3 regions of the Streptomyces sp. NPDC046303 genome follow, and region 2 is predicted to be linked to each of the others. Evidence: riboswitches for the same ligand, from Rfam matches in the RefSeq annotation. Region 2 holds a riboswitch; each other region holds the start of a gene.

Region 1 (9,299 bases), on a different contig from region 2:
CCGGTGCGCGCCCGCCGCCCGGTCGGCGTGGAGGGCCGCCAGCGTCCGCGCCCGCTCCGCGTCCCCCCGCGCCACCGCGTCCACGATCGCCCCGTGCTCCGCCCAGGAGTCCACCGGCCGGGCCGGCGCCTCCACCACGTACATCCACGCCAGCTTGTGCCGCATCTGCGTGAGCAGCGCGATCAGGCCCGGGCTCCCGGAGGCCTGCGCGAGCGTCTCGTGAAACCAGCCGCCCAGGGAGCGCAAGTCCTCGCCCTGGCCCCGCCTGGCCCGCTCCTGACCCAGCCTGACCAGCCCGCGGAGCACTTTCAGGTGGGCCTCGGTGCGCCGCCGGGCCGCCCTGGCGGCCGCCAGGGGCTCCAGCAGCATCCGCACCTCGAGGAGGTCGGCGGCCTCCTGCTCGGTCGGCTCGGCCACACAGGCGCCCGCGTGGCGCCGGGTGGTCACGAACCCCTCGGACTCCAGGGTCCGCAGCGCCTCGCGCACGGGGACCCGCGACACTCCGTACCGGCGGGCCAGCACCTCCTCGGTCAGCCTGCCGCCCGGCTCGAAGACCCCGGAGACGATGTCGTCGCGGATCGCTGTGCATACCGCGTGCGCGGGAATACGCAAGACCGGACCTCCGCTATTTCCGATATTCAACCGCCATGCCAATGCCGCGCACATCAAAGCCGCGCATGCGCGTGCTGCGACTCTATTGCAACACACGATAATTTCCGAGAGCGGCCGGAAATGACAAACATGTTTCCGGTGGAGCAGCACGAAGGCCCCGGCTCGGGGAGCCGGGGCCTTCGGTGAAGCGCTGGGGTGCGGTCAGAGGCTGACGCCGTGCGAGCGCAGGTACGCGATCGGGTCGATGTCCGAGCCGTAGTCGGCACCGGTGCGAGCCTCGAAGTGCAGGTGCGGGCCGCTGGAGTTGCCCGTGGAGCCCGAGAGGCCGATCTGCTGGCCCGGGGTGACCTGCTGGCCGACGGAGACGCTCAGCGAGGACAGGTGCCCGTACTGGGTGTACGTACCGTCGTTGTGCTTGATCACGACGTTGTTGCCGTAGGCGCCGCCCCAGCCGGCCTCGACCACGACGCCGACGCCCACCGCGCGGACAGAGGTGCCGGAGGCGGCGTGGAAGTCGATGCCCGTGTGGCTGCCGGAGGACCACATGCCGCCGCCCGCCTTGTACTGCGTGCTGACGTACGAGCTGTCGAGCGGGGAGACGAAGGTGTTGAGGCGCTTGCGCTCCTCCTCGCGGGCGGCGCGCTCGGCGGCCTCGCGCTCCGCCTTCGCCTTGGCCTCGGCGAGGCGCTTGGCCTCGGCGGCCCGCTGCTTCGCGTCGGCCTCGGCCTGCGCCTTGGCGGCGGCGTGCTCGGCGGCACGCCGCTGGGACGCGGCCTGGTCCTCGATGTCGCCCGCGAGATCGTCGGAGACGACGACCGCGCCGAGCGCGTTGTCCGGGGCGGAGTGGGTGTTGCCGTTGTCCGCGGCGAAGGCCGGGGCGGCGAGGGAGCCGACGACACCAGTGGTGGCGAGGGCCGCTATGCCGGCGTAGCCGGCGGTCTTGCGGCTCAGACGACTGGAACCACGGTGCTTACCGGCGGCACGACTGCCAAACGCCATGAAGGGGCTGATCCTTTCCTTCCCTCTCGCCTACCGGGTTAGCTGACGGGTTCGGAGCAGGAAGGTCTCCTACGGACCTCCTCTTGCGAGGCGGTCCGATTCACCCCAGGGACTGATGTGGGCCCCCGGCTCCCCAGGCTCGCGCCTGACGGGGACTCGGCGATCGCTGCCCGGTGCCGCGGATGCGGCGGGTACAACTGACGGACAGCACGGGTGACGCTAGGCGGATCATCAGTCAATCGCCAAACAGACACGCCCTTTTGTTGCGTACGCCACACCACATAAAAGCAACCTCTCCACTAAACGGACAAAAGGGGCCCCGGCGGACAAGCCCGCCGAGGCCCCTCGCCGTGCGGCCGTTCGGCCGCACGGAGGCCGTCAGTTGGTGACGACGCTCACCGGTCCGATCCCCAAGGCCCGCACCGGCTCCTCGATCTGCGCCGCGTCACCCACCAGCACGGTGACCAGGCGGTCCGCCGGGAAGGCCTTCACGACCGCCGAAGTCGCCTCCACCGTGCCGGTTTCGGCGAGCTGCGCGTACAACTGCGCCTGGTAGTCGTCCGGGAGCTCCTGCTCGACCTGGTCGGCCAGGGTGCCCGCGACGGAGGCCGCCGTCTCGAACTTCAGCGGGGCCACGCCCACCAAGTTCTGCACCGCCACGTCCCGTTCGGTCTCGGTCAGGCCGCCCTCCGCCAGCGTGCGCAGCACCTTCCAGAGGTCGTCGAGCGCCGGGGCGGTGTTCGGGGTGTCCACCGAGCCGCTGATGGCCAGCATCGAGGCTCCCCTGCCGTCGGCGGTGGAGCGCAGCACCTGGCCGAAGGCGCGCACGCCGTAGGTGTACCCCTTCTCCTCGCGCAGCACCTTGTCCAGGCGGGAGGTCAGGGTGCCGCCCAGGCAGTACGTGCCGAGCACCTGGGCCGCCCAGACCCGGTCGTGCCGGTCCGGTCCGATCCGGCCGATCAGCAGCTGCGTCTGGACGGCGCCGGGCCGGTCCACGATGACCACGCGGCCCGTGTCGTCGGCGGTCACCGGAGGCACCGGGAGCGGCTCGGCGGTGTCGCCCGTCCACGTGCCCAGGGTGTCCGCGAGGACCGCGTCCAGGTCGATGCCGGTCAGGTCGCCGACGACCACCGCGGTGGCGGTGGCGGGGCGTACGTGGGCCTCGTAGAAGGCGCGTACGGCCGCGGAGTCGATCCGGGCGACCGTCTCCTCGGTGCCCTGGCGCGGGCGGGACATGCGCAGGGTGGCCGGAAAGAGCTCCTTGGAGAGCTGCTTGGCGGCGCGGCGCTGCGGGTTGGCCAGCTCGTGCGGGATCTCGTCGAGCCGGTTGCGCACCAGCCGGTCGACCTCGGCGTCGGCGAAGGCCGGCGCGCGCAGGGCCTCGGCGAGCAGGCCGAGGGCCTTGGGCAGCCGGGAGGCCGGGACCTCCAGGGAGACGCGCAGGCCCGGGTGGTCGGCGTGCGCGTCGAGGGTGGCGCCGCAGCGCTCCAGCTCGGCCGCGAACTCCTCGGCGGAGTGCTTGTCGGTGCCCTCGGACAGGGCGCGGGCCATGATCGTCGCCACGCCGTCCAGGCCCTCGGGCTCGGCGTCCAGCGGGGCGGCGAGGTTGACCTCGACCGCGATCACCTGCTGTCCCGGGCGGTGGCAGCGCAGCAGGGTCAGGCCGTTGGACAGCACCGAGCGGTCGGGGGCCGGGAAGGCCCACGGCTGCGGTTCCCCGGCCTGCGGGCGCGGGTGGAAGGTCATCGTGACGGCTGCGGTGTCGCTCACTGCTCCGCCCCCTCGTTCTCGTCGTCGTTCTCGGCGGACTCGTCGGAGCCGGCCAGCGGCTCGTAGACCAGCACCGCGCGGTTGTCCGGGCGCAGCCGGGCCGCGGCCACGGCCTGCACCTCCTCGGCGGTCACGTCGAGGACGCGCTGCACGGCGGTCAGGGCCAGCTGCGGGTCGCCGAAGAGCACCGCGAAGCGGCACAGCTCGTCGGCCCGGCCCGCGACCGTGCTCAGCCGGTCCAGCCACTCGCGCTCGAGCTGCGCCTGGGCGCGCTCCATCTCCTCGGCCGTCGGGCCCTCGGCGGCGAACCGCGCGAGCTCCTCGTCCACGGCCGCCTCGATGTCGGGGACCTCGACCCCGCCGGAGGTCTTGACGTCCAGCCAGCCCAGCGAGGGCGCCCCGGCCAGCCGCAGCATGCCGAACCCGGCCGCGACGGCCGTCTGGTCGCGGCGCACCAGGCGGTTGTGGAGCCGCGAGGACTCGCCGCCGCCCAGCACGGTCAGCGCCACGTCCGCGGCGTCGCACTCGCGGGTGCCGTCGTGCGGGAGCCGGTAGGCGGCCATCAGCGCACGCGCCGGGACCTCCTCGACGACCTCCTCGCGCAGCTCGCGGCCGATGACCTCGGGCAGCGAACCGTCCCGGGGCGGCTGCTTGCCGTCGTGCGAGGGGATGGTGCCGAAGTACTTCTCGACCCAGGCGAGCGTGCGCTGCGGGTCGATGTCGCCGACGATCGACAGCACCGCGTTGTTGGGTGCGTAGTACGTACGGAAGAAGGTGCGCGCGTCCTCCAGGGAGGCGGCGTCCAGATCGGCCATGGAGCCGATCGGCGTGTGGTGGTACGGGTGGCCCTCGGGGTAGGCGAGGGCGGTCAGCTTCTCGAACGCGGTGCCGTACGGGACGTTGTCGTACCGCTGGCGGCGCTCGTTCTTGACGACGTCGCGCTGGTTCTCCATGGACTCCTCGTCCAGGGCAGCCAGCAGCGAACCCATCCGGTCCGCCTCCAGCCACAGCGCGAGCTCCAGCTGGTGGGTCGGCATCGTCTCGAAGTAGTTGGTGCGCTCGAAGCTGGTGGTGCCGTTGAGGGAGCCTCCGGCCCCCTGGACCAGCTCGAAGTGCCCGTTGCCCGGTACGTTCGCCGAGCCCTGGAACATCAGGTGCTCGAAGAGGTGAGCCAGGCCGGTACGCCCCTTGACTTCGTGACGCGAGCCGACGTCGTACCAGAGGCAGACCGCGGCGACCGGGGTCAGGTGGTCCTCGGAGAGCACCACGCGCAGGCCGTTGGCCAGCCGGTGCTCGGTCGCTGTCAGGCCGCCGGAGCCGGCCTGGGCTGTGGCCGTGTGACCCATGGGCATGTGGTCCCTTCGATACGCGATGCAGAGATTTCCGTCAGACCTGCCACTGTATGCAAGCGCGTCGACGACCGGATAAGTTCCCGGGTCACCCCCCGGGGTCGGAGTCCGGGTTGTCGGTGCCTCGGGCCACAATGGTCCGCGTCAGACCCCCCAGCACACTCATTCTTGGTTAAGGAGCCGCGCAGCGATGGCCCGCCGCAGCACGAAGACCCCGCCGCCGGAGGATTTCGAGGAGAAGATCCTCGACATCGACGTCGTCGACGAAATGCAGGGCTCCTTCCTCGAGTACGCGTACTCGGTGATCTACTCCCGTGCCCTGCCCGACGCCCGCGACGGCATGAAGCCGGTGCACCGCCGCATCGTGTACCAGATGAACGAGATGGGTCTGCGCCCCGACCGCGGCTACGTGAAGTGCGCCCGTGTCGTCGGCGAGGTCATGGGCAAGCTCCACCCCCACGGCGACGCGTCGATCTACGACGCCCTCGTGCGCATGGCCCAGCCCTTCTCGATGCGGCTTCCGCTGGTCGACGGCCACGGCAACTTCGGTTCCCTCGGCAACGACGACCCGCCGGCCGCGATGCGTTACACCGAGTGCAAGATGGCCGACGCCACGTCACTGATGACGGAGTCGATCGACGAGGACACCGTCGACTTCACCGCCAACTACGACGGCCAGGAGCGGGAGCCCGTCGCACTGCCCGCCGCCTACCCGAACCTGCTGGTCAACGGCGCGTCCGGGATCGCGGTCGGCATGGCCACGAACATGCCCCCGCACAACCTCGGCGAGGTCATCGCGGCCGCCCGCCACCTGATCCGCTACCCGCACGCGGACCTGGAGGCGCTGATGCGCTTCGTCCCGGGTCCCGACCTGCCCACCGGCGGCCGGATCGTCGGCCTCTCGGGGATCAAGGACGCGTACGAGAACGGCCGCGGCACCTTCAAGATCCGCGCGACGGTGGCGGTGGAGAACGTGACGGCGCGCCGCAAGGGCCTGGTCGTCACAGAACTGCCCTTCACGGTCGGCCCCGAGAAGGTCATCGCGAAGATCAAGGACCTGGTCGGCTCGAAGAAGCTCCAGGGCATCGCGGACGTCAAGGACCTCACCGACCGCTCGCACGGCCTGCGCCTGGTCATCGAGATCAAGAACGGCTTCCACCCGGAGGCCGTGCTCGAGCAGCTGTACAAGCTGACGCCGATGGAGGAGTCCTTCGGCATCAACAACGTGGCCCTCGTCGACGGGCAGCCCCTCACGCTCGGCCTCAAGGAGCTGCTGGAGGTCTACCTCGACCACCGCTTCGAGGTCGTCCGGCGGCGCAGCGAGTTCCGCCGCGGCAAGCGCCGCGACCGTCTGCACCTGGTCGAGGGCCTGCTGGTGGCGCTCCTCGACATCGACGAGGTGATCCGCCTCATCCGGGACAGCGACAACTCCGCCCAGGCCAAGGAACGCCTCATCGAGCACTTCTCGCTGAGCGAGATCCAGACCCAGTACATCCTGGACACGCCGCTGCGCCGGCTCACCCGCTTCGACCGCATCGAGCTGGAGTCCGAGCGCGACCGGCTGACCGGCGAGATCGACGAGCTGACCGGGATCCTGGACTCCGACACCGAGCTGCGCAAGCTGGTCTCCTCGGAACTGGCGGCGGTCGCCAAGAAGTTCGGCACCGAGCGCCGCACGGTCCTGCTGGAGTCGGCGGGCACGGCGGTCGGGGCGGTCCCGCTGGAGGTCGCGGACGACCCCTGCCGCGTGCTGCTGTCCTCCACGGGCCTGCTGGCGCGCACCGTGACCGGCGAGGCGCTGCCCGAGGAGGAGGGCGGCCCCCGCGCCAAGCACGACCTGATCGTCTCGCAGGTCGCCGCGACCGCCCGCGCCGACGTGGGCGCGGTCACCTCGTACGGGCGGCTGCTGCGGTTGTCGGTGATCGACCTGCCGCAGCTGCCGGACACGCACTCCGCGCCGAACCTGGCGGGCGGGGCCCCGGTCTCGGAGTTCCTCTCCGGACTGGAGGCGGACGAGAAGCTGATCTGTCTGACCTCGCTGGACGAGGCCTCGCAGGGCCTGGCCCTGGGCACCGAGCAGGGCGTGGTCAAGCGCGTCGTCCCCGACTACCCGGCCAACAAGGACGAGCTGGAGGTCATCACCCTCAAGGAGGGCGACCGGATCGTCGGCGCGGTCGAGCTGCGCACGGGCGAGGAGGACCTGGTCTTCCTCACCGACGACGCCCAGCTGCTGCGCTACCCGGCCTCGCAGGTGCGCCCGCAGGGTCGCCCGGCGGGCGGGATGGCGGGCATCAAGCTGTCCGAGAACGCCAAGGTGATCCACTTCTCGGCCGTCGACCCGGCCCGGGACGCGATGGTGTTCACCGTCGCGGGTTCGCACGGGACGCTGGACGACTCGGTGCTGTCCGGGAAGCTGACCCCCTTCGACCAGTACCCGCGCAAGGGCCGCGCCACCGGCGGCGTGCGCTGCCAGCGGTTCCTGAAGGGCGAGGACGTGCTGGTGCTGGCCTGGGCGGGCAACGCGCCGGTCCGGGCGGCGACGGCGAACGGCACTCCGGCCGAGCTGCCGGCCGTGGACCCGCGCCGCGACGGCTCGGGTACCGCGCTGCCCGCGTCCGTCGCGGCCCTGGCCGGGGGCGCGCTCTAGGACGGACGTCGCCCTTGGGGCGGTACGCCCCACGGGGGACGTACCGCCCCAAGGGCGACTAGTGTTTTCCCTCTTGGCACTGGTGGGTGGGGCGGGGAGAACAGAGCTGATGAGTCGTCGCTCGGGCGGAGTGATCGGGGACTGGGCGGAGGCCCAGCGCCGGATGCAGCAGACGCAGCTGATCCAGCAGCGGGAGGCGGAGCGCCGGCGGCGGGAGCAGCGGGCCGCCGACCGGCAGTACCGCGAGGCCGAGGCCCGGCGGCGTACGGAGCAGATCGAGGCGGAAGTCGCCGCCCTGCAGGGCCTGCTGGCCGCGGGGTGCCGGGCACCGGCGTTCCGGATGGCCGGGCTGGTCCGGTCCGAGCAGCTCGAAGCCTTCGATCCGGGCACGCTGGCGCATCCCGTACCGATGCCGCAGCTGCACCAGTTCCAGCAGCAGAGCGCGGGCTGGACCCTCGGCTCGAACCGGCGGGCCCAGGCGGAGCGCGAGGCACACGCACGGTACGCGCAGGCCTGGCAGGCCGCGCACGCCGCCGAGGCGCGGCGGCAGCAGCAGCTGGCGGCGTACCGGCAGCAGTACGACCGCTGGGCCGCGGAACAGCTGGCGGGGATCCGCGCCCACAACTCCGGCCTGACCGCGCTCGCCGGGGCCCTGCGCAGGGGCGACGCCGAGGCCGTGGTGGAGTACTTCTCGGCCGCCCTGTACGCGTCCACGGCCTGGCCCGAGCAGTTGCCGCGGCAGGTGGTGGCCGCGTACGACCCGGGAGCGCGCCAGTTGGTACTGGACTGGGAGCTGCCGGGGTACGAGGTGGTCCCGGAGACCAAGTCGGTGCGGTACGTGCCGAGCACGGGCCAGGACAAGGAGACCGCCCGGCCGGCCACGCAGCGGCGTGCGGTCTACCGGGACCTGCTGGCGCAGTGCGTACTGCTGGTGGTGCACGAGCTGTACGCGGCGGACGAGTTCGGCGCCCTGGACTCGGTGGTGGTCAACGGCTTCGTGGACGGCCACGATCCGGTGACGGGCCGGGAGGCACAGCTCGTGCTCGCCACCCTGTCGGCGGCCCGGTCGGCCTTCGAGGGGCTGCGGCTGGAGCAGGTCAGCGCGGTGGACTGCCTGGTGGAGGGGTTGCGCGGGCAGCTGTCGGCGCGGCCCGACCGGCTGACCGCGGTACGGGCCGGGCGCAGGCCCGACGAGGTCGGCGGCGGGGTCGTCAGCCACGGCGGGCACGCGGGCGGCGACCAGGACGAGCCGGATCTCTTCGAGATGGACCCGATCGCCTTCGAGAACCTGGTGGCGGAGCTCTTCCGGGCGATGGGCATGGAGGCGCTGACCACCCAGCGGTCGGGCGACGGCGGGGTGGACATCGAGGCGAACGACCCGTCCCCGATCACGGGCGGCCGGATCGTGGTGCAGGTCAAGCGCTACCGGAACACCGTGTCGCCCACGGCGGTGCGGGATCTGTACGGCACGGTCCAGGACAAGGGGGCGAACAAGGGGGTGCTGGTCACCACCGCGTCCTTCGGGCCGGGGTCGTACACCTTTGCCAACGGCAAGCCGCTGGAGTTGGTTCCCGGCGCCAGGCTCGTGGAGCTGCTGCACCAGTACGGGCTGCGGGGCCGTCTGGGCGGCGCCCCCGCGGACATCCCGGCCCAGCGGGCACCGGAGCCCTCCCCCTCCCCGGACCACAACGTGCTCGGCATGTCCTGGTCGGGGGCGGTCGCGCTCGACGTGTGCGCCCTGGTCTGCACGGGCAGCCGGGTGCTGAGCGAGGACCACTTCGTCTTCTTCAACAACCCGCGGACGCCCGACGGTTCGGTGCGGACCCGGGCCCACACGGCGCCCGACAAGGCCGCGCTCGAGGTCACCTTCGAGGCCCTGCCCCGCGAGGCCGACCGGCTGGTCCTGGTGGCCGCGATCGACC
Region 2 (9,299 bases):
GTCTGCGGCTCGCCCTACAGCGGGAGGAGGTCCGGCCGCTTCGCCTCGACGTGGTCCCCGGAGGACTGGCCGCGCAGCCGCCGTCCGATCCAGGGCACCAGGTGCTCGCGGGCCCACTGGATGTTGTCCCGGGTCACGTCCACCGAGCCGCGCGGCCGCTGCGGCGGCCACGGCTGGTCGGGGTCGGCGGGCACCTCCAGGCCGAGCACCTGCGCCGCGCGCAGCGCCACCCGCGTGTGCCCCTCGGGCGACAGGTGCAGCCGGTCGGCGTCCCAGGCCCGCCGGTCCTGCACGGACTTCAGCGACCAGAGGTCGAGCACCGGGCACTCGTAGCGGTCGGCGATGGCGCGCACGTGGGCGCTGTACGTCGCCACCTTGCCCCGGAGGTGCTTGAGGACCGGCACGCCCCGGGTGTCGAAGCCGGTGGTGATCATGACCAGGCCGACGGCCCCGGTGAGGTCGGCGACGGCGGCCTCGAACCGCTCCGCCACGTCGTCGGGGTCGGTGCCGGGCCGGATGATGTCGTTGCCCCCGGCGCAGAAGGTCACGAGGTCCGGCGCGAGCTCCTTGGCCCGCGGGACCTGCTCGGCCACGATCTGGTCGAGGAGCCGGCCGCGCACGGCCAGGTTCGCGTACCGGAAGTCGTGTTCGTCACGCTGGTCGGCCAGGAGCACGGCGAGCCGGTCCGCCCAGCCGAGATAAGAATCCCCGGGTCCCGGGTCCCCCACGCCCTCGGTGAAGCTGTCCCCGATCGCCGCGTACGAGCCGATGGTCTTGAGTGTCGTCGTCGTCGCTGCCACAAAGCGACATCCTTCACCCGCGCACACGACCTACGCCAACGTAAGCAGGGGTTGACGGACCGTGATCTATACCACGCGAGGGATAAGGAATAAGTACACGCCAGGCCGGGACCCCCCTCGGGCCCCGGCCTGACGTGTGTTCGTGCTCCGACGGCCGCTGCCGTCAGATGGTGACGCCCTTCGAGCGGAGGTAGTTCACCGGGCTGATGTCCGAGCCGTAGGACTGGGTCGTGCGGATCTCGAAGTGGAGGTGCGGGCCGGTCGAGTTGCCGGTCGAGCCGGAGAGGCCGACGCGCTGGCCGGCGGTGACGCTCTGGCCCACCGAGACGGACAGCGAGGAGAGGTGGGCGTACTGGGAGTAGTTGCCGTCCGCGTGCCTGATGATGACCTCGTTGCCGTACGCGCCGGCCCAGCCGGCCGAGACCACGGTGCCCGCGCCGATGGCCTTGACGGTGGTGCCGGAGCTGGCGATGAAGTCGACGCCGGTGTGGTAGCCCGAGGACCACATGGCGCCCGCGACCTTGTACTGGGTGGATATCCCGCCGCTCACCGGGGCGACGAATCCGGCGCCGGAGGGGGCCTGCGCCGCGGTGGACGAGCCGCTGCCGCTGCCACTGCCACTCGGCTTCTGCTTCGGCTGCGGGGCGGGGGCCGGGGCGTCCTGCTCGCCGGAGGAGCCCTCGCCGGCGGAGGCAGAACCGGTCGAGGACCGCTCGGCCGGAGCCGGAGCCGGGGCCGGGGCCTGGGCCGTCTTGGCCTTCGCGCCGAGGGTCAGCTTCAGACCCGGGTGGATCAGGGAGGGGTCGCTGCCGACGGCCTCGCGGTTGTCGGCGTAGAGCCGCTGCCAGCCGCCGTCGAGGTGGCGCTCCGCGGCGATCTTGGAGAGGTAGTCGCCGGGCACGACCGTGTAGACGGTCGGCGCGGCCTCCACGGCGGCGGGCGCGGCCTGGAGCGCGAGCGGGAGCTGCGGGGCGACGGCGGGGGCCAGGGCCGGGGCGGCGGCCGGAGCGGTGGCCGCGTTGGCGCCGGCAGCACCCATCAGGGGCAGCGCGAGAGCCGCACCACCGGTGCCGGCGACGGCGAGACCGCGGGAAAGCGAACGGGACTTCGGACGGCGGTGCTTACCCTTTGCAGGCATGGCGAATTCCTCTCCGTCGCCTGCGAGGTGAGCTGTCGGGTTCGGACTGGAGATGTCCGGCCGCACATGAACGGAACATGTACGGCTTCACCCCTAGCCGTTCCGGAGAAAGATCCGGAACAGCGGCTTACCTGGTTCCCCCGCTCCTGCCGCGCGCGTGAATAGTCGGGTGCGGTTTCCGGGAGGCGGCAGGATTAGGCGGTCCACCCGGATCGATCGCGAAGGTAATCGAGTCCGGGCGTACGGAACAAGCCATGAATTCCCCAAAGGAATCACCGGGATGAGGGACCGACGGAATTCCGGTCACCCTCCGTCTATTCCACACCGTCAACAACCGCCCCGGCCGGGCCATTCGACTTTCGCGATCAGGCACTCACGGTCACCGTATGATCTGGCTCACGGGGCCGCGTCCGATCTCGCCGCCGGATATGGCAAGTTGGAGCCAACCAGCTCAATTCGGACAGATGTCCCACCATGAACCGGAGGAGTTCCTTTGACCCAGCGGATACAGGAGCCGGAACTGTCCGGAGTGCGCAATTTCCGCGATGTGGGCGGATTGCCGACTTCTGACGGGCGACAGGTCAGGCCGGGACGACTGTTCCGAAGCGGACATCTGGCACATGCCACCGAAACCGATGCAGAGTTCCTCGCATCGCTCGGGCTCCACACCATCTTCGACTTCCGCAACGTCGCCGACCACGCCCTGGAGGGGCCGGACGTCGAGCTGCCCGGCGTACGGAACGTCAACATCCCGCTCTCGGACCCGGCCGACGGCCGGGAGTTCTGGAAGATGGTCCGCGACGGCGGGCTGGACCAGCTCCGCTCGGTGCTGGGCGAGGGCAAGGGCGCGGCCCGGATGGCGCAGTCGTACCGCACGATCATCCGGCACCGCACCGCCGAGCACGGGCGGGTGGTGCGCGCCCTCGCCGAGGACAGCGTCCCCGCCCTGCTGCACTGCGCGGCCGGCAAGGACCGGGCAGGCCTGTCGATCGCCGTCGTCCTGCTGGCGCTGGGCGTGGAGCGCGAGGCGATCGTGGCGGACTACCTGGAGTCGAACGCTCCGCACCGCCGCTACCGGGTCCACCGCAGCAGCCAGGCGCAGGAGGCGCGGTCGCCCGAGGTGATGGAGCTCCTCGCCCCGCTCTTCGACGCCCGTGCCGAGTACCTGACCGCGGCCTTCGACACCATCGACGAGACCTGGGGCGGAGCGGACCGCTACCTGGCGCAGGGCCTCGGGCTCACCCCCCAGGCCCTCGACCGCCTCCGCGGGCAGCTGCTCGACTGAGGGCCCGTGCCGGAGGGGTGCGTCCGAAGCACCCCTCCGGCCCGCCGGCACGCACGCCCCGGCAGGGCAGCGGCAGGGCTCCGGCAGGCCGTCACCGGTTGCCGACGGCCTGCTTCACCAGGGTCCTGCCGAACTCCCACATGAGCCCCGAGCCGCCGTGCGCCTCGTCCATGACCTCGCGGAAGGCGCCGACGAACCGGTCGACGTCCCGCTCGTCCACGACCAGCGGCGGAATGAGCTTGATCACTTCCAGGTGGTCTCCGGACACCTGGGTGAGGATCCGGTGCTTCTGCAGCAGCGGCACCACGACCATCTGCGCGAACAGCCCCTTGCGGGCCGCCTGGAGCATGGCCCACCGGCTGCGCAGCCCGAGCGAGGACGGCCGGCCGAACTCGATGCCGATCATCAGCCCGCGCCCCCGCACCTCGTGCAGCAGCTCGTACTCGTCCACCAGGGCCGCGAGCCGCCCGCGCAGCAGATCGCCCATGGCCCGGGCGCGCGCGACGAGCCGCTCGTCCTCCATGACCGACAGCACGGCCAGCCCGGCCGCCATCGCCTGGGCGTTGGAGCCGAAGCTCGCGGAGTGCACGAGGACCCGGTCCATGGACGAGTAGACCTTCTTGAAGATCCAGTCCTTGCCGAGGGTCGCACCGACCGGCACGTAGCCGCCCGAGAGCGCCTTGGCCACGCACACCAGGTCGGGCTCCACGCCCGGCTCGTGCTGGTACGCGTAGAAGTCCCCGGTGCGCCCCAGGCCGGTCTGCACCTCGTCCGCGATCAGCAGCGCCTTGTGGCGGCGCAGCAGGTCCTGCGCGGCGAGCAGGAAACCGGGCGGGGCGGCGAGCACCCCCTTGCCCTGGATCGGCTCGACGACGAAGCCGGCCACGTCCCCCTTGCGGAGCTCGCGCTCCAGGGCGCCCAGGTCCCCCAGCGCGATCTTCGTGTCGGGGAGCAGCGGCGCGAAGCCGTCCCGGAAGCCGCCCTCCCCGTTCACCGAGAGCGATCCGGCCGTGAGCCCGTGGAAGGCGTGGTCGCAGTAGAGGACCCTGGGCCGCCCGGTGGCGTACCGGGCGAACTTCAGGGCCGTCTCCACCGCCTCGGTGCCGCTGTTGCCGAAGTAGACCCGGTCGAGGTGCGGGCTGTACGAGAGCAGCTTCTCGGCCAGCAGCCCGGGCAGCGGCTGGCAGTCGAAGCGGGTGAGGTCGGCGAGCTGGGCGTCCAGGACGTCGTGCAGGGCGCGGCGGACCACCGGGTGGTGCCGGCCCAGGCCCATCACGCCGAACCCGGCGAGCATGTCGAGGTAGTCGTTGCCGTCGGCGTCCCAGAAGTGGGCGCCCTCGGCCCGCTGGTAGACCTTGTCGAAGCCGATGGTGTGCAGCATCCGGGGCAGTTGGTGGTTGAGGTGCCTGGAGTGCAGCTCGTACCGCTCCCCGCCGCGCTCGGCCAGCAGGGCGCCGAGGTCGAAGCCCTTGCCCCGGCCGCCCTCCTCCCGCGGCTGCGTCGCGGTCACGCCGGTCCTCGTGAGGCTTCCCGGTTCCCGCCGATCGTCTCCCGGGCCGCCCGCAGGGACTCCTTGAGGGAGCCCATGGTGGCGAGGACGGCGGTGGGCTCGTACCCGCAGTGCGCCATGCAGTTCGCGCAGCGCGGGTCCTTGCCGCGGCCGTACTTGCTCCAGTCGGTGTCGTTGATGAGCTCCCGGTACGTCGGCACGTAGCCGTCGCTCATCAGGTAGCAGGGGCGCTGCCAGCCGAAGAGGGAGTAATTCGGAATGGCCCAGGCCGTGCAGGGGAAATCGGCCTTTCCTTCCAGGAAGTCCAGGAAGAGCGGCGAGTGGTTGAGCCGCCAGCGCCTGCGGTTGCCGCCCGCGAATGCCTTCCTGAAGAGTTCGCGGGTCTGTTCGACGCCCAGGAAGTGCTCCTGGTCGGGGGCCTTTTCATAGGCGTAGGCGGGCGAGATCATCATCTCGTCCACCCGGAGGTCGTCATTGAGGTAGTTGAGCACCTCGATGATCGTCTGCGGGGTGTCGGTGTTGAAGAAGGTGGAGTTCGTGGTCACCCGGAACCCGCGCCTCTTCGCCTCCTTGATGGCCGCGACGGCCTCGTCGAAGACGCCTTCCTTGGCCACCGACTCGTCGTGCCGTTCGCGCAGTCCGTCGATGTGCACGGCGAAGGCGAAATACGGGGACGGGGTGAACTTCTCGATCTTCTTGCGCAGCAGCATCGCGTTGGTGCAGAGGAATACATACTTCCGCTTCGCCACCAACTGGCGCACGATCTCGTGAATCTGCGGGTGCATCAAGGGCTCTCCGCCCGCGATGGACACCATGGGCGCGCCCGACTCCAGCACGGCGCCGACCGCCTGGGCGACGGGCATGCGCTGCTTGAGCACCCCGGCCGGGTGCTGGATCTTCCCGCACCCCTCACAGGCCAGGTTGCAGGCGTACAGCGGTTCCAGCTCGACGATCAGCGGGAACTTCTCACGCTTGCGGAGCTTCTGTTCGAGCAGATACGTCCCGACCCTGATGGTCTGGCGCAGCGGCATGGCCATCTGGCTCACCTCCTGGGGAGCAGCAAAGAACGGTGCCAGTCATAAAACGCGGGCAGTACGGCACGCAGTACGCGGAAGGCCGATATTCCACCGCGGACGGTGCCGATACGGACGAGCTCATGCTCCGGAGCGTCCACGATCACCCGGACGGCCGCAACCGGGCGTCCGCCCGCCGAGGAGCGGCGGTCGCCGCGGGTGGCGGCCCACAGGGTGGCCGCGGACTCCATGTCGACCGCGATGGCGCCGGCGGCGCGCAGCTGCGCGCGCTCCTGGCCGCGGACGACGTGGTCGGATCCGGTCAGTGCGCCGGTGTGCACGGTCCGGCCGGGGGCGGCCCGGGCCAGTGCCTCGGCGAGCAGGGCGGTCCCGGTGCACGCCACCACCCCGTGCGGGTCCCTGGTCTCCTCGGCGACGACCAGGTCGCCGGGGTGCATGCCGGGAACCAGTCCCGCGCAGAATCCGGTGGCGAGGACGGCGGCCCGCTCCATGCCGGGCCGCTCCAGCGCCCGGCCGACGGACCGCTCGGCGGCGCGCGGGCCCATGCCGGTCCGGAGCAGGGCGTGGTCCCCGCGGCCCGCGCTGCGCAGGGCCGTCTGCTCGATGCGCAGCGCGCAGGCCACCAGCAGCGGGCCGGGAGGCGCGGCCCTGTCCCCCGGGGCGGCGGACATCAGGATCCCCCGGCGGGCGCGAACGGTTCCCCGTGCAGGTAGCGGCCGAGCGCGGTGAGCGGGAACACCTGCCGGTACAGGTGGTAGTTGATGGAGAAGTCCCAGGGGAAGCCGGTTCCCGTGAAGTAGGGCTCGTCCCAGGAGCCGTCCTCCTGCTGGGTCCGCACCAGGTAGGCGATGCCCCGCGCGACGGCCTTGCCGTCGCGCTCGCCCGCGGACAGCAGCGCCATCAGCGCCCACGCCGTCTGCGAGGGGGTCGAGGCGCCCTTGCCCGCCCACGACCGGTCCTTGTAGGAGCGCTGGTCCTCGCCCCACCCGCCGTCCTCGTTCTGTACGGATTCCAGCCAGCGCACGGCCCGCCGGATGGCGGGATGCGCCGGGGCGATGCCGGCGGCGGTCAGGGCCGGGACCACCGAGCCGGTGCCGTAGACGTAGTTGGTGCCCCAGCGGCCGAACCAGGCTCCGTCCGGCTCCTGTTCCGCGAGCAGCCAGGCGATGCCGCGCCGGGTCCGCGCGTCACCGGCCTTGCCCTCGAAGGCGAGCATCTCCACCACGTGGGCGGTGACGTCGGCCGAGGGCGGGTCGATGACCTCGCCGAAGTCGCAGAAGGGCAGCCGGTTCGGGAAGGGGCTGGTGTTGTCGGCGTCGAAGGCGCCCCAGGCGCCGTTCTTCGACTGCATGCCGAGGTTCCAGGACACCCCGCGGGCGATGGCCGCCTCGACCCGGGCCGGGTCGGGGTGCTTGATGCGGCGCAGCGCGAGGACGACCTCGGCGGTGTCGTCGATGTCGGGGTAGGTGTCGTTGTGGAACTCGAACGCCCAGCCCCCGGGGGCGAGTCCGGGCCGCCGCACCGCCCAGTCCCCGGTGCGCGTGATCTCCTCGCCGAGCATCCAGTCGGCGGCCTTGACCAGCGCCGGGTGGTCGGGGCGCAGGCCCGCGTCGGCCAGGGCGATCGCGGCGAGGCAGGTGTCCCAGACCGGGGACTGGCAGGCCTCGATCATCCGGGCGCCGTCCTCGCGCCACACCGCGAACCGGTCGAGGGATTCCAGTCCGGCGCGCATCACCGGGTGCCCGAGGTCGTAGCCGAGCAGGTGGAGGGCGATGACCGAGTACACGGCGGGCGGCTGGATGCCGCCCCAGCAGCCGTCGTTCTCCTGGCGTTCGACGATCCAGCGGGCGGCGGAGGCCATGGCCGCCTTGCGCAGCCGGCGCGGGGCGAACCGCCGGTAGACGTGCAGGGCCTTGTCCATCCGCTGGAAGGCTCCGTCCCAACTGGCCAGCGGGGCGAGTCGCTTGGCGGGGTGGGGCACCCGGGCGTCGGTGTGCAGCTCGTCGAGGGCGAAGGGGGCCGGGCGGACGGGGCGCAGCGCGGAGACGATCGTGAGGGGGACGATGGTCTGGCGGGCCCAGCAGCCGAAGTCGTAGATGTTCAGCGGCACCCAGGGCGGCAGGAACACCAGCTCGGGCGGGAGTTCGGGGAGGTGGTCCCACTTCCACCAGCCGAAGAGGGCCAGCCAGATGCGGGTGAAGACGCGGGCGGCGGCGATCCCGCCGTGGGCCCGGATCCAGGCCGACGCGCGGGCCATGTGCGGGGCGTCGGGCGCGTCACCGGCCAGGCGCAGGGCCACGTACGCCTCGATGGTGGCGGAGAGTTCGGGGGGACCGCCGTGGAAGGTGGCCCAGGTGCCGTCGTCCCGCTGCTCGCCGCGGATGAAGAGGGCCGCGGCGCGGGTGGTGGCCTCGTCCCGGATCCCGAGGAACTGCCGCAGCAGCAAGTCCTCGGCGTCCATGGTGACGTTGGTCTCCAGGTCGCCCTTCCACCACCCCTCGGCGTCCTGCCGCGCGAGCAGGTGCCGGGTCGCCCGCGCGGCGGCCTCGTACACCTCCCGCCGGGCGCCGTCCGGCGGTGCGGGAAGGTCCGCGGTGGCGGTACGGGCCCCGCCCGGGCCGCCGTCCGGCGCGTCCGGCGGGGCCGTCAGGGCGGATGCCCTGGGCGGGCCCGGTTCGGCCGCCGGGCGGACGGCGAGCGCGCCCCCCGCTCCGGGCGGGCCCGGTGGTCCGTACTCGGCCGCCGGGCCGGGCAGCGCAGTGCCCGGGGTGGTGTCGCTGTCAGCGCCAGCGCTCTCCGCGCTGCCGTCGGTCGTCGCTGTCATGGCTTCCCCTTCGTGCAGTCGGTCCTCTGCTGTGCTGGGGTCTGCCGTCGGCCGACGCGCGCCCCCTCAGTGGGGGGTGGCGGCGTCGGCCGGCGACTCGCGAGTCATATCAGCTTCCGTGCGGCGTTCACCTCTTGCGCACGACGACGAAGTCGGCCAGGGCCACCAGCTGGTCGCGCACCCGCCGGGGCATGTCCACGCCGTCCAGGGCCTTGATCGCCACCGCGTGCTGGCGGCGCGCCTCGTCGGCGGTCCACTGGCGTCCGCCGGCCGCCTCGATGAGCGCCGCGCGGGCCGCGAACTCCTCCTCCGAGAAGTTCTCGAAGTCGTTGCTCTTGGCGTCGGCGGCGAGCAGCTGGGCGAGTTCCTCGGCGGCGGGCCCCTCGGCGGCGAGGGCGGCGACCACCGGCAGGGACTTCTTGCGCTGGCGCAGGTCGCTCCAGGTCTGCTTGCCGGTGGAGTCCGGGTCGCCCCAGATGCCGAGCAGGTCGTCCACGGCCTGGAAGGCGAGGCCCAAGTGGTAGCCGTACTCCTCGAGCTTGTCGGCCGTGCGGTCGTCGGCGCCGCCGAGCACCGCGCCGATGGAGACCGCGCAGGCGAGCAGCGCGCCCGTCTTGTTGCCCTCCATTTCCAGGCACTCCTCGACGCTGACGCGCTCGCGGTGCTCGTAGGAGATGTCCTGGGCCTGGCCGTCGATGAGCTTGCGGC
Region 3 (9,299 bases), on a different contig from region 2:
GGCCCACCCGCCGTTCGGCCTCTTCGCGCCGCACCGATGCGTGTACCGATGTTCAGCGGTCCGGCAGGCCGGAACGCTGCTCGTCGGCCTCGACCTCTTCCGCGGCCTTGATCGCGATGCCGTCGAGGATGTCGTGCTCGGAGACGATGACCTCCGAGGCGCCGATGCGCTCCATGATCGCCAGGAGGACCAGGGCGCCGGCTCCGATCACGTCCACCCGGCCCGGGTGCACCACCGGGATCGCCAGGCGCTCGGCGTGGGTCGTCGTCAGCATGCGGCCGGCGATCTCGCGGACCTGCTCGTAGGAGATCCGGGAGTGGTGGATCTCCGACGACATGTACTCCGGCAGCCCCAGCGCGATCGCCGCGACCGTGGTCACCGAGCCCGCCAGGCCCACCAGGGTGCGGGCCTCGGCCAGCGGGACCGTCTCGGCGGCCAGGTCCAGCGCCGCCTCGATGTCGGCCCGTATGGCCGCCACCTGCGCCTCGGTCGGCGGGTCGCTGACGACCCCGTCCTGGACCAGGTGGCGCTCGGTCATCCGCACGCAGCCCACGTCCACGGAACGGGCCGCCCGCACGTGCTCCTCGCCGACCACGAACTCGGTCGAGCCGCCGCCGATGTCCACCACCAGGAACGGCCGCTCCAGGTGGTCGTGGGCGGTGAGCTCCTTGGTGGCGCCGGTGAAGGAGAACTCCGCCTCCTGCTCCCCGGAGATCACCTCGGGCTCGACGCCCAGGATGTCCAGGACGCCCTGGACGAACTCGGCACGGTTCTCCGCGTCCCGGGAGGCCGAGGTCGCCACGAAGCGGACCTTCTGCGCACCCAGCTCCTTGATGACCTCCGCGTACTCGCGGCAGGCCGCGAAGGTGCGCTCCAGCGCCTCCGGGGCGAGCCGCCCGGTCCTGTCCACGCCCTGGCCGAGCCGGACGATGGTCATCCGCCGGTCCAGTTCGACCAGGTCGCCGGTGGCCGGGTCGTAGTCCGCGACCAGGAGGCGGATGGAGTTCGTGCCGCAGTCGACGGCCGCGACCCGGGTCACTGCGCCTCTTCCTTCTTCTGCGCGCACGGGGTGACGCAGGCGCCCTTGGCCCACCACTCCGGCAGCATGGCGAGGGCCTCGTCGCCGAACGGGTTCACGCCGGGGCCCGCGGCCAGCGAATGGCCGACCAGCACGTGCAGGCACTTGACCCGGTCCGGCATCCCGCCGGCGCTGGGGAAGCCCTGGAGCACCTCGATGGCGTCGCGGCGCCGGATGTAGTCCTCGTGCGCGGCCCGGTAGGCGGCGGCGAGTTCGGGGTCCTCGGCGAGCCGGGCCTGCATCTCCTTCATCACGCCGTTGGCCTCGAGCGTGCCGATCGCGGAGGCCGCGCGCGGGCACGTCAGGTAGTACAGCGTCGGGAAGGGGGTGCCGTCGGGGAGCCGCGGCGCGGTCTCCACCACGTCCGGCTGGCCGCAGGGGCAGCGGTGGGCGATGGCGCGCAGCCCGCGCGGCGGGCGGCCGAGCTGCTGCTCGAACGCCTCGATGTCCGCGTCGGTCGGCTCGGTCCGGTCGGTCTGGGGCGGGGGCGTCTGCATGCCTGGAGTAAGTCTCTTCGTTTCGGTGTGCTGGGAGTGTGGGTCAGTCGCCCGGGCGGTCGGCCTTGTCGACGCCGTCCCAGACGTTGGAGTACCAGGGACGGTCGGAGCCGGCCTGGCCGGTCCGGTGCCGCTCGGCGGCCGCCTGGGCCCCGGGGTCGGTCATGATGTAGCCGATCTCCCCCGGGCGCAGGAAGTGCAGGTGCTTGCGCGCCTGCTGCTCGGCGTAGGCGTCGTCCTGCCAGCGGGCCTTCTCGTCGCGGAGCCGCTCCAGGCGCTCCCGCGCGGCGGCTGCGGCCCGCTGCTGCTCCGCGATCTCCGAACGCTGGGAGACGTACTGGCGCATCGGATACGCGAGGGCGACGACCAGGGTACAGAGGACGAGCACCAGCAGCGCGGCCCTGCCGGTCAGCCGGCTGCGGCGGACCTGGCGGCGCGACTGCGAGCGGTAGACGTGGGCGGCGGTCCGCTCGCCGAGCTGCTTGAGCCTGGTCGCGGTGGAGAAGGTGGAGAACCGATCCCGGTTCCCGGCCATTGGTCCGCCTCCCCTGTGTACGCACTACGCAATACGTCCCCGCACACGGTACGGGACCGAGTGCGGGGACGTACGGAGGCAGAGCGTGATTAGCCCTTGCCGCGCTTACTGGTTCGCCGGGCGAAACCGCGGGAAGGCGCTGCGGCCCGCGTACACCGCGGCGTCGTCGAGGATCTCCTCGATGCGCAGCAGCTGGTTGTACTTGGCGACGCGGTCCGAACGGGCCGGGGCGCCGGTCTTGATCTGACCGCAGTTCACGGCGACGGCGAGGTCGGCGATGGTGACGTCCTCGGTCTCACCGGAGCGGTGCGACATCATGCACTTGAAGCCGTTGCGCTGGGCCATCTCGACGGCGTCGAGGGTCTCGGTCAGCGAACCGATCTGGTTCACCTTCACGAGCAGGGCGTTCGCGGAGCCCTCCTCGATGCCGCGGGCCAGGCGCTCGGGGTTGGTGACGAACAGGTCGTCGCCGACGATCTGGACCTTGGCGCCCAGGCGGTCGGTGATGGTCTTCCAGCCGGCCCAGTCGTCCTCGAACAGCGGGTCCTCGATGGAGACGAGCGGGTACGCCTCGACGAGCTCGGCGTAGTAGTCGGTCATCTCGGCGGCCGAGCGGGACTGGCCCTCGAACTCGTACTTGCCGTCCTTGTAGAACTCGGACGCGGCGACGTCGAGGGCGAGCGCGATGTCCTTGCCCGGGGTGTAGCCGGCCTGCTTGATGGCCTCGATGATGAGGTCGAGCGCGGCGCGGTTGGACTCCAGGTTCGGGGCGAAGCCGCCCTCGTCACCGAGACCGGTGGACAGGCCCTTGGTGTGCAGGACCTTCTTGAGGGTGTGGTAGACCTCGGCGCCCCAGCGCAGCGCCTCGGAGAAGGACTCCGCACCGATCGGGGCGATCATGAACTCCTGGATGTCCACGTTGGAGTCGGCGTGCGACCCACCGTTGAGGATGTTCATCATCGGAACGGGCAGCAGGTGCGCGTTCGGGCCGCCGAGGTAGCGGAAGAGCGGGAGGTCCGAGGCCTCGGACGCGGCGTGCGCGACGGCGAGGGACACGCCGAGGATGGCGTTGGCGCCGAGCGAGCCCTTGTTGTCGGTGGCGTCCAGGTCGAACATGGCCTGGTCGATCAGGCGCTGCTCGGTGGCGTCGTAGCCGACGAGCTCCGGGCCGATCTGCTCGATGACGGCGAGGACGGCCTTCTCGACACCCTTGCCGAAGTAACGGTTGGGGTCACCGTCACGGAGCTCGATGGCCTCGAAGGCACCGGTGGAGGCGCCGGACGGAACTGCAGCACGGCCGGTGCTGCCATCGTCGAGGCCCACCTCGACCTCGACCGTGGGGTTGCCTCGGGAGTCCAGGATTTCCCGGGCTACGACGACGTCGATGGACGGCACGAGCATCTCCTTCTGGGATGTGACGCTGGGTGTGCGGTGGCATCAGGCCGTGGGATGGCCTTGCCGCCTAGAGCCTAACCGGATCCGGGTGCTCGACCAGCCGACCGCCCGGGTCCTGGGACGAAAAAGGGACCGAATACCCCTCTTCCGGGACATAGGGCTCCGGATCCGAGCGGTCCGATCCGCACGGCCGTGTCCGCGCACACGCCGCCGCCCGGCGCGTGGGGGGAGACGCGCCGGGCGGTGGGGAGGGTGCGTGCCGCGGGAGCTGCCGCGGCTATTGCCGCGGTGTTCAGCTGAGCTTCAGCTTCTGACCCGGGAAGATCAGGTCGGCGTCCGAGACGATGTCCTTGTTCAGCTCGAACAGCTTCTCCCAGCCGCCCTGGACGCCGTTGGCCTCGGCGATGGTGCCCAGGGTGTCACCGGACTTGACCTCGTACGAGCCGTTGCCGGTCTTCGGGGCCGGGGCCTCGGAGCGCTCGGAACGGGTGGTCGGAGCCTCGGAGCGCTTCGTCTCCTTCTTCGGCTCGGTCTTCTTCGGCTGGGTCTTCTTGGGCTCGGTCTTCTTCTCGGGCTTCGGGGCGGTCTCGGTCGAGCCGCCGCCGGTGTAGGAGGAGTTCGACAGGCCCTTGCCGCAGTGCGGCCAGGCGCCCTTGCCCTGGCCCTTGAGGACCTTCTCCGCGACGGCTATCTGCTGGGCCTTGGAGGCCTGGTTGGCCTGCGCGGCGTACGCCTTGCCGCCGTACGCGGCCCACGTGGAGGACGAGAACTGCAGGCCGCCGTAGTAGCCGTTGCCCGTGTTGATGGCCCAGTTGCCACCGGACTCGCACTGCGCGACCTTGTCCCACTCGGAAGCGGTGGCGGCGCTGGCGGTGCCCGCGGCCATCAGGGGGGCGGCGACGGCCACACCGGCGACACCGGCGAGCGTGACGAGGCGGGCGGTGCGCTCGATGGCGGTACCGCGGCGGTGCTTGCCCTTGCCGGAAAGCAGCATGGAGATTCTCCTCACCGACGCCTGCGAGGTGAGCTGTCGGGTTCGGGCGAGTGAGTTGCCCGGCCGTGCGTCCAGCGCACGTCTTGACCCCTAGCCGGTGGCGTGACCGTCTCTCAACGGCCGCTCCCGGCACCTACCTTGGTTCCCCCGCTCCTGCCTTCGGCGCTTGACGCGACGACTGTTCCCCCCGTCCGCCGGCAGGATTCGGCGATGCGGTCGAAGGAGCTCGCGGTGGCGAGCGATTCAGAAGGTAGACAGGTCCCTCCCCGATGTTCAACGAGCCCCATCGGGGAGAAACAGGCCCTACTTGCGCTCTTCGTACGGGTGTTTGCGCAGGTGAGGGCGGGGTTTGCGGAAGCTCCCGGGCGGGACACGCCAGTTGACCGGAAGAGACACATGTCTCACTTGCAGGAAACGGACAATCAACTCTTTACGGCCGCCCGAAGTGCCCTTATTCGGCGGTTAGATCCAGGTTCTGTCCGGGCTTGATCAGATCGGCGTCTCCGCCGATGACCTGCTCATTGGCCTTGTAGAGCGCGTTCCAGCCGCCCTTGAGTCCGTTGGCGTCCGCGATGGCGGCCAGGCTGTCGCCCGATTTGACCGTGTAGGTGGGCTCGGACGGGGTATCAGATGCGGCCGGCACCTCGACGGCCGGCGCACCGCGGTGCTTGCCGCTGCCGTCGGGGGCCGTCGCGGGCGGCGCGGTGGAGTCGGCCGGGGCGCCCGGGGTCGCCGGGGCCGTCGGGTCCGCCGGTGCCGTCGGGTCCGCCGGGACCACGGGGGCGCCCGGGGTCACCGGGGGCAGGCCGGGGGCGACCGGCGGCGCGGTGGTCTCGCCGGGCTGGACGGGGGTGGTCGGCGCGGTCGGGTCCACCGGGGCCGGAGCGGTGGAGGGGGCGTCCGGGGAGGGCATGACGGGCAGTCCGAGGGAGGGCGCCAGCGGGCCGTCGGGGAGCGCGTACGACGGGGTGCCGGAGGGGCTCGGCGCGGGGTGCGTCGGAGCACCGAAGTCCGTGGGCGCCTTGCCGGGGCCGGTGGTGGGCACGGTGTCGTCCGGGCGGGAGGGCGCGGTCGGGGTCACGGAGCCGCCGGGCAGGCCGGGGTCGACCTCGGCGGCGGCGCCCTGTCCGTCCAGCCCGGCCGAAGCCGCGCACAGCGGCCAGGCCTGCGGGCCCTGGGAGGCCAGTACGCGCTCGGCCACGGCGATCTGCTGGGAACGGCTCGCCAGGTCGGCCCGCTCGGCGAAGTCGAGGCCGCCCGCGTTCTTCCACTGCTCCTGGGTGAACTGCAGGCCGCCGTACTGGCCGCTGCCGAAGTTCGCACTCCAGGCGCCACCGCTCTCGCACTCGGCGACCTTGTCCCACGTGGACGTGTCGGCCGCACTGGCGTTGGTGGCGGCGAGCAGCGGCAGGGCCAGCGCGGAGCCGGTGACTCCGGCGGTGACGACTATCGCGGGCACCTGACGGGGCCGTCTGTGGCGGCCGTTCCCGGAACGCATGAGGCTGCACCTTTCGCATAACGGCTGGGTAACGGCAGAACCTAGCGGCCTTCGAACGGTTGTCACAACTCCGGTCGGCGGCTGACTTCCGGTCAGTTGTGCTTCAGACGTTTCGGGGTGTGAAGCGCACGGGAAGGGTGCGCAGGCCACGCATGATCAGTCCGCCGCGCCAGCGCAGCTCCGCGGGCGGAACAGCCAGTTCCAGATCTGGCAGACGCGTGAGCAAAGTCGCAAGCGCCGTCTGTCCTTCAAGTCGCGCGAGCGGAGCGCCCAGACAGTAGTGGATGCCGTGGCCGTACCCGAGGTGCTGGTTGTCCGTCCGGGACAGGTCGAGGGTGTCCGGCTCGGCGAACCGCCCGGGGTCGCGGTCGGCGGCCGCGAGGACGACCAGGACCGGATCCCCGGCCGCTACCGACTGCCCGCCGAGGGTGAGCGGCTCGGTGGCGAACCGCCACGTGGCCAGCTCCACCGGGCCGTCGTAGCGCAGCAGTTCCTCGACGCCGGTCTCCAGCAGAGCGCTCTCGCCGGCCGCGAGCGAGGCCTGGAGGCGCTCGCGCTCGCCGGGGTTCATGAAGAGGGAGTGGACGCCGTTGCCGATGAGGTTCACGGTGGTTTCGAAACCGGCGAAAAGCAGGATGAAAGCCATGGCCGTCGCCTCGGCCTCCGTCAAGTGGTCTCCGTGGTCGCTTGCCCGGATCAGATCGGAAATGAGGTCATTGCCCAGATCATCCCGCTTGCGGTGGATGAGCTCTCCGAGATAGGTCCGCATCTGCTTCACGGAACGGGCGACGCCGCCGCGCGGACCCCCGCCGTGCCGGATCATCATCCCGGCCCAGTCGCGGAAGTCGTCCTGGTCCTCTCGCGGTACGCCGAGCATCTCGCAGATGGCGTAGATGGGGAGCGGGAAGGCGAACTCGTGGATGAGGTCCGCCTCCCCCCTCCCCGCGAACCCATCGATGAGGTGGTCGGTCAGCTCCTGCACCCGCGGGGTGAACTCGGCGACCCTGCGCGGGGTGAACGCCTTCGACACCAGCCGCCGCAGCCGGGTGTGGTCCGGCGGGTCGATGTTGAGCAGGTGGGTCATCAGCTCCGCCTTGCGCTCGCCCGGGATCCCGGTCTTGCCCTTGGCGTGGGCGGGCTCGGCGTGGTGCGCCGGATTCTTGCTGAGCCGCTGGTCGGCGAGGGCCTGGCGGGCGTCGGCGTACCGGGTGACCAGCCAGGCCTCGACTCCGCTGGGGAGCTTGGTGCGGTGCACCGGGGAGTGCTCGCGCAGCCAGGCGTAGGCCGGATAGGGATCGGTCGCGAACTCCCAGTCGAACAGGGTCGGTCCCCCGCCCGAAGGGGAGGCCGAGGAGGAGGCCGAGGGAGTGTCTGCGGAGGCTGCGGGGGTCTGCTCGTGCACTCGATGACCGTATCCCGGCCGCCGGCCCCCATCCCATATGGGGTGCTTCGTCGCGGCTGTCCGTAGATCCGCCGTCGCTTGACCTCGACTTCCCCGACATTCCTACTTTCGGTTTTGTGGATGTGAGGATCTTGAAAAGCAGCTTCGCGGTGGTGGAGAGACGGGCCGAGCACGCGGTCAAGTTCTTCTACTCCCACCTCTTCTGGCACAACCCCACCGTCCGTGAACTCTTCCCGGCCTCCTTCGAGGACATGGAACGGCAGCGGGACCGGCTCTTCGCCGCGCTCACCCACGTGATCGCCCACCTGGAGGACGACAGCCTCGTCCCCTATCTCCGCGACCTGGGCCGCGACCACCGCAAGTTCCGGGCCGGGCCCGAGCACTACGCGGCCGTGGGCACCAGCCTGCTCGCCGCCCTCGCCGAGACCTCCGGCGAGGCCTGGACCCCTCGGGTGGAGAAGGCCTGGGCGGAGGCGTACCAGGTGATCGCCGACACGATGCTGGCCGGCGCCGCCGCGAGCACGGACCCGCCGTGGTGGGACGCCGAGGTCGTGCGCCACCTCCAGTACGGGCAGGACATCGGCGTGCTGACCCTGCGGCCGCACGCACCCTTCCCCTATCTGCCCGGCCAGTACGCGAGCGTCAGCAGCGAGCGCGTCCCGACGACCTGGCGCACGTACTCCCTCGGCAACGCCCCCCGCCCCGACGGCACGCTGGACCTGCACGTCAGCCGCATCGAGCGGGGGCGGCTGAGCACCGCGCTGGTCCGCGACGTGCAGCCGGGCGAGAGGCTGCGGCTCGGTGCGGCGGGCGGGCAGCTGACCTTCCGGCGCGCGGACCGCCCGGCCAGCCTGATCGCCGCCGGCACCGGCTGGGCCCCGATGCGGGCCATCGTGGAGGACCTCGCGGAGCGCCCTCCCGACCAGGACGTACGGCTCTTCGTGGTCGCGCGGGACGCCGCGCACCTGTACGACCGCCCGCTCATCGACGCGTACGCCGACGCCTGCCCCTGGCTCGCCGTCACCTACATCACGCCGGCGCCCGGGCAGCACCGCAACGAGGCCACCGGCCGGCTGGCCACCGCGCTCGGCACCCGGGGGCTGTGGCCGGAGCAGGACGTCTACCTCAGCGGACCGCCGCTGTTCGTCGAGGAGACCGCCCTCCTGCTGGAGGAGCTGGGCGCCGACCCGGGCCGGATCTTCCACGACGAGGTACCCGCCGCCGGAAGGGGCCACGGCCCGAACGGCCGCCCGCTGGGCTTCGGCGAGTGGTTCCTGAACCGCCCCTCGCCGCACTGGCACAACCCCGCGGGCCGCTCGCCGCGGGACTGCTGAGCCCCCGCAGCGGATTCTCTACGGCCGGGGTCCGGGGTGCTGCCGGGGGTACCAGGGCCGCGCCCTAACCGCCGAGGCCCTCCGCGGCCCGGATCGCGTCCCGGTAGACGCGGGCCGCCGCACGCAGCGCGGTCTCGGGGTCGATCCCCGCCGCCTCGGCGCGTGCCGCCAGCTCCAGCAGCTCGTACCCGATGCCCTCGCCCCGGGGCAGTTCCACGGGCACACCGCCCGTACGGACCCGCCCGGCGAGCTTGGCCGCGAGCGCGAGCCCCGGCTGGCCCAGCGGAATCCCGTCCGTGACGGACTCCCGGCGCTTCTCGGCCGCCTTGGTGCGCTGCCAGTGCGCGCTGACCTCTTCCGGGGTCTCGGCCTTCTCGTCACCGAAGACGTGCGGGTGCCGGTGGATCAGCTTCTCGACGAGGGTCCCGGCCACGTCGTCGATGGAGAACGCCTCCTCGTGGTCCTCGGCGATCCGGGCGTGGAACACCACCTGGAGCAGGACGTCCCCGAGCTCCTCGCGCAGCTCCTCCCGGTCCCCGGCCTCGATGGCCTCGACCAGTTCGTAC

What was found. Region 2 has a riboswitch for cyclic di-AMP ahead of ACZ6I1_RS10460 (M23 family metallopeptidase). Riboswitches for the same ligand answer to the same signal wherever they lie in the genome.
Region 1: another riboswitch for cyclic di-AMP. It lies ahead of ACZ6I1_RS14955 (M23 family metallopeptidase); the one in region 2 lies ahead of ACZ6I1_RS10460 (M23 family metallopeptidase).
Region 3: another riboswitch for cyclic di-AMP. It lies ahead of ACZ6I1_RS05205 (transglycosylase family protein); the one in region 2 lies ahead of ACZ6I1_RS10460 (M23 family metallopeptidase).

Annotation. Positions count from the first base shown of each region.
Region 1 is NZ_JBVJFA010000012.1:92,766-102,064, forward strand. Features, by position in the region: gene ACZ6I1_RS14950 (GntR family transcriptional regulator) at 1-612, opposite strand, end outside; gene ACZ6I1_RS14955 (M23 family metallopeptidase) at 814-1,611, opposite strand; cyclic di-AMP (ydaO/yuaA leader) riboswitch at 1,624-1,783, opposite strand; gene ACZ6I1_RS14960 (M16 family metallopeptidase) at 1,990-3,357, opposite strand; gene ACZ6I1_RS14965 (M16 family metallopeptidase) at 3,378-4,727, opposite strand; gene ACZ6I1_RS14970 (DNA gyrase/topoisomerase IV subunit A) at 4,921-7,377, shown strand; gene ACZ6I1_RS14975 (restriction endonuclease) at 7,487-9,299, shown strand, end outside.
Region 2 is NZ_JBVJFA010000008.1:27,687-36,985, forward strand. Features, by position in the region: gene ACZ6I1_RS10455 (SGNH/GDSL hydrolase family protein) at 15-800, opposite strand; gene ACZ6I1_RS10460 (M23 family metallopeptidase) at 964-1,938, opposite strand; cyclic di-AMP (ydaO/yuaA leader) riboswitch at 1,941-2,116, opposite strand; gene ACZ6I1_RS10465 (tyrosine-protein phosphatase) at 2,432-3,223, shown strand; gene ACZ6I1_RS10470 (aspartate aminotransferase family protein) at 3,315-4,733, opposite strand; gene hpnH (adenosyl-hopene transferase HpnH) at 4,730-5,770, opposite strand; gene ACZ6I1_RS10480 (phosphorylase family protein) at 5,776-6,438, opposite strand; gene shc (squalene--hopene cyclase) at 6,438-8,417, opposite strand; gene ACZ6I1_RS10490 (polyprenyl synthetase family protein) at 8,719-9,299, opposite strand, start outside.
Region 3 is NZ_JBVJFA010000004.1:15,951-25,249, forward strand. Features, by position in the region: gene ACZ6I1_RS05185 (Ppx/GppA phosphatase family protein) at 53-1,039, opposite strand; gene ACZ6I1_RS05190 (DUF501 domain-containing protein) at 1,036-1,575, opposite strand; gene ACZ6I1_RS05195 (FtsB family cell division protein) at 1,619-2,110, opposite strand; gene eno (phosphopyruvate hydratase) at 2,216-3,511, opposite strand; gene ACZ6I1_RS05205 (transglycosylase family protein) at 3,798-4,499, opposite strand; cyclic di-AMP (ydaO/yuaA leader) riboswitch at 4,503-4,674, opposite strand; gene ACZ6I1_RS05210 (LysM peptidoglycan-binding domain-containing protein) at 4,951-5,997, opposite strand; gene ACZ6I1_RS05215 (cytochrome P450 family protein) at 6,101-7,399, opposite strand; gene ACZ6I1_RS05220 (globin domain-containing protein) at 7,522-8,733, shown strand; gene ACZ6I1_RS05225 (nucleoside triphosphate pyrophosphohydrolase) at 8,798-9,299, opposite strand, start outside.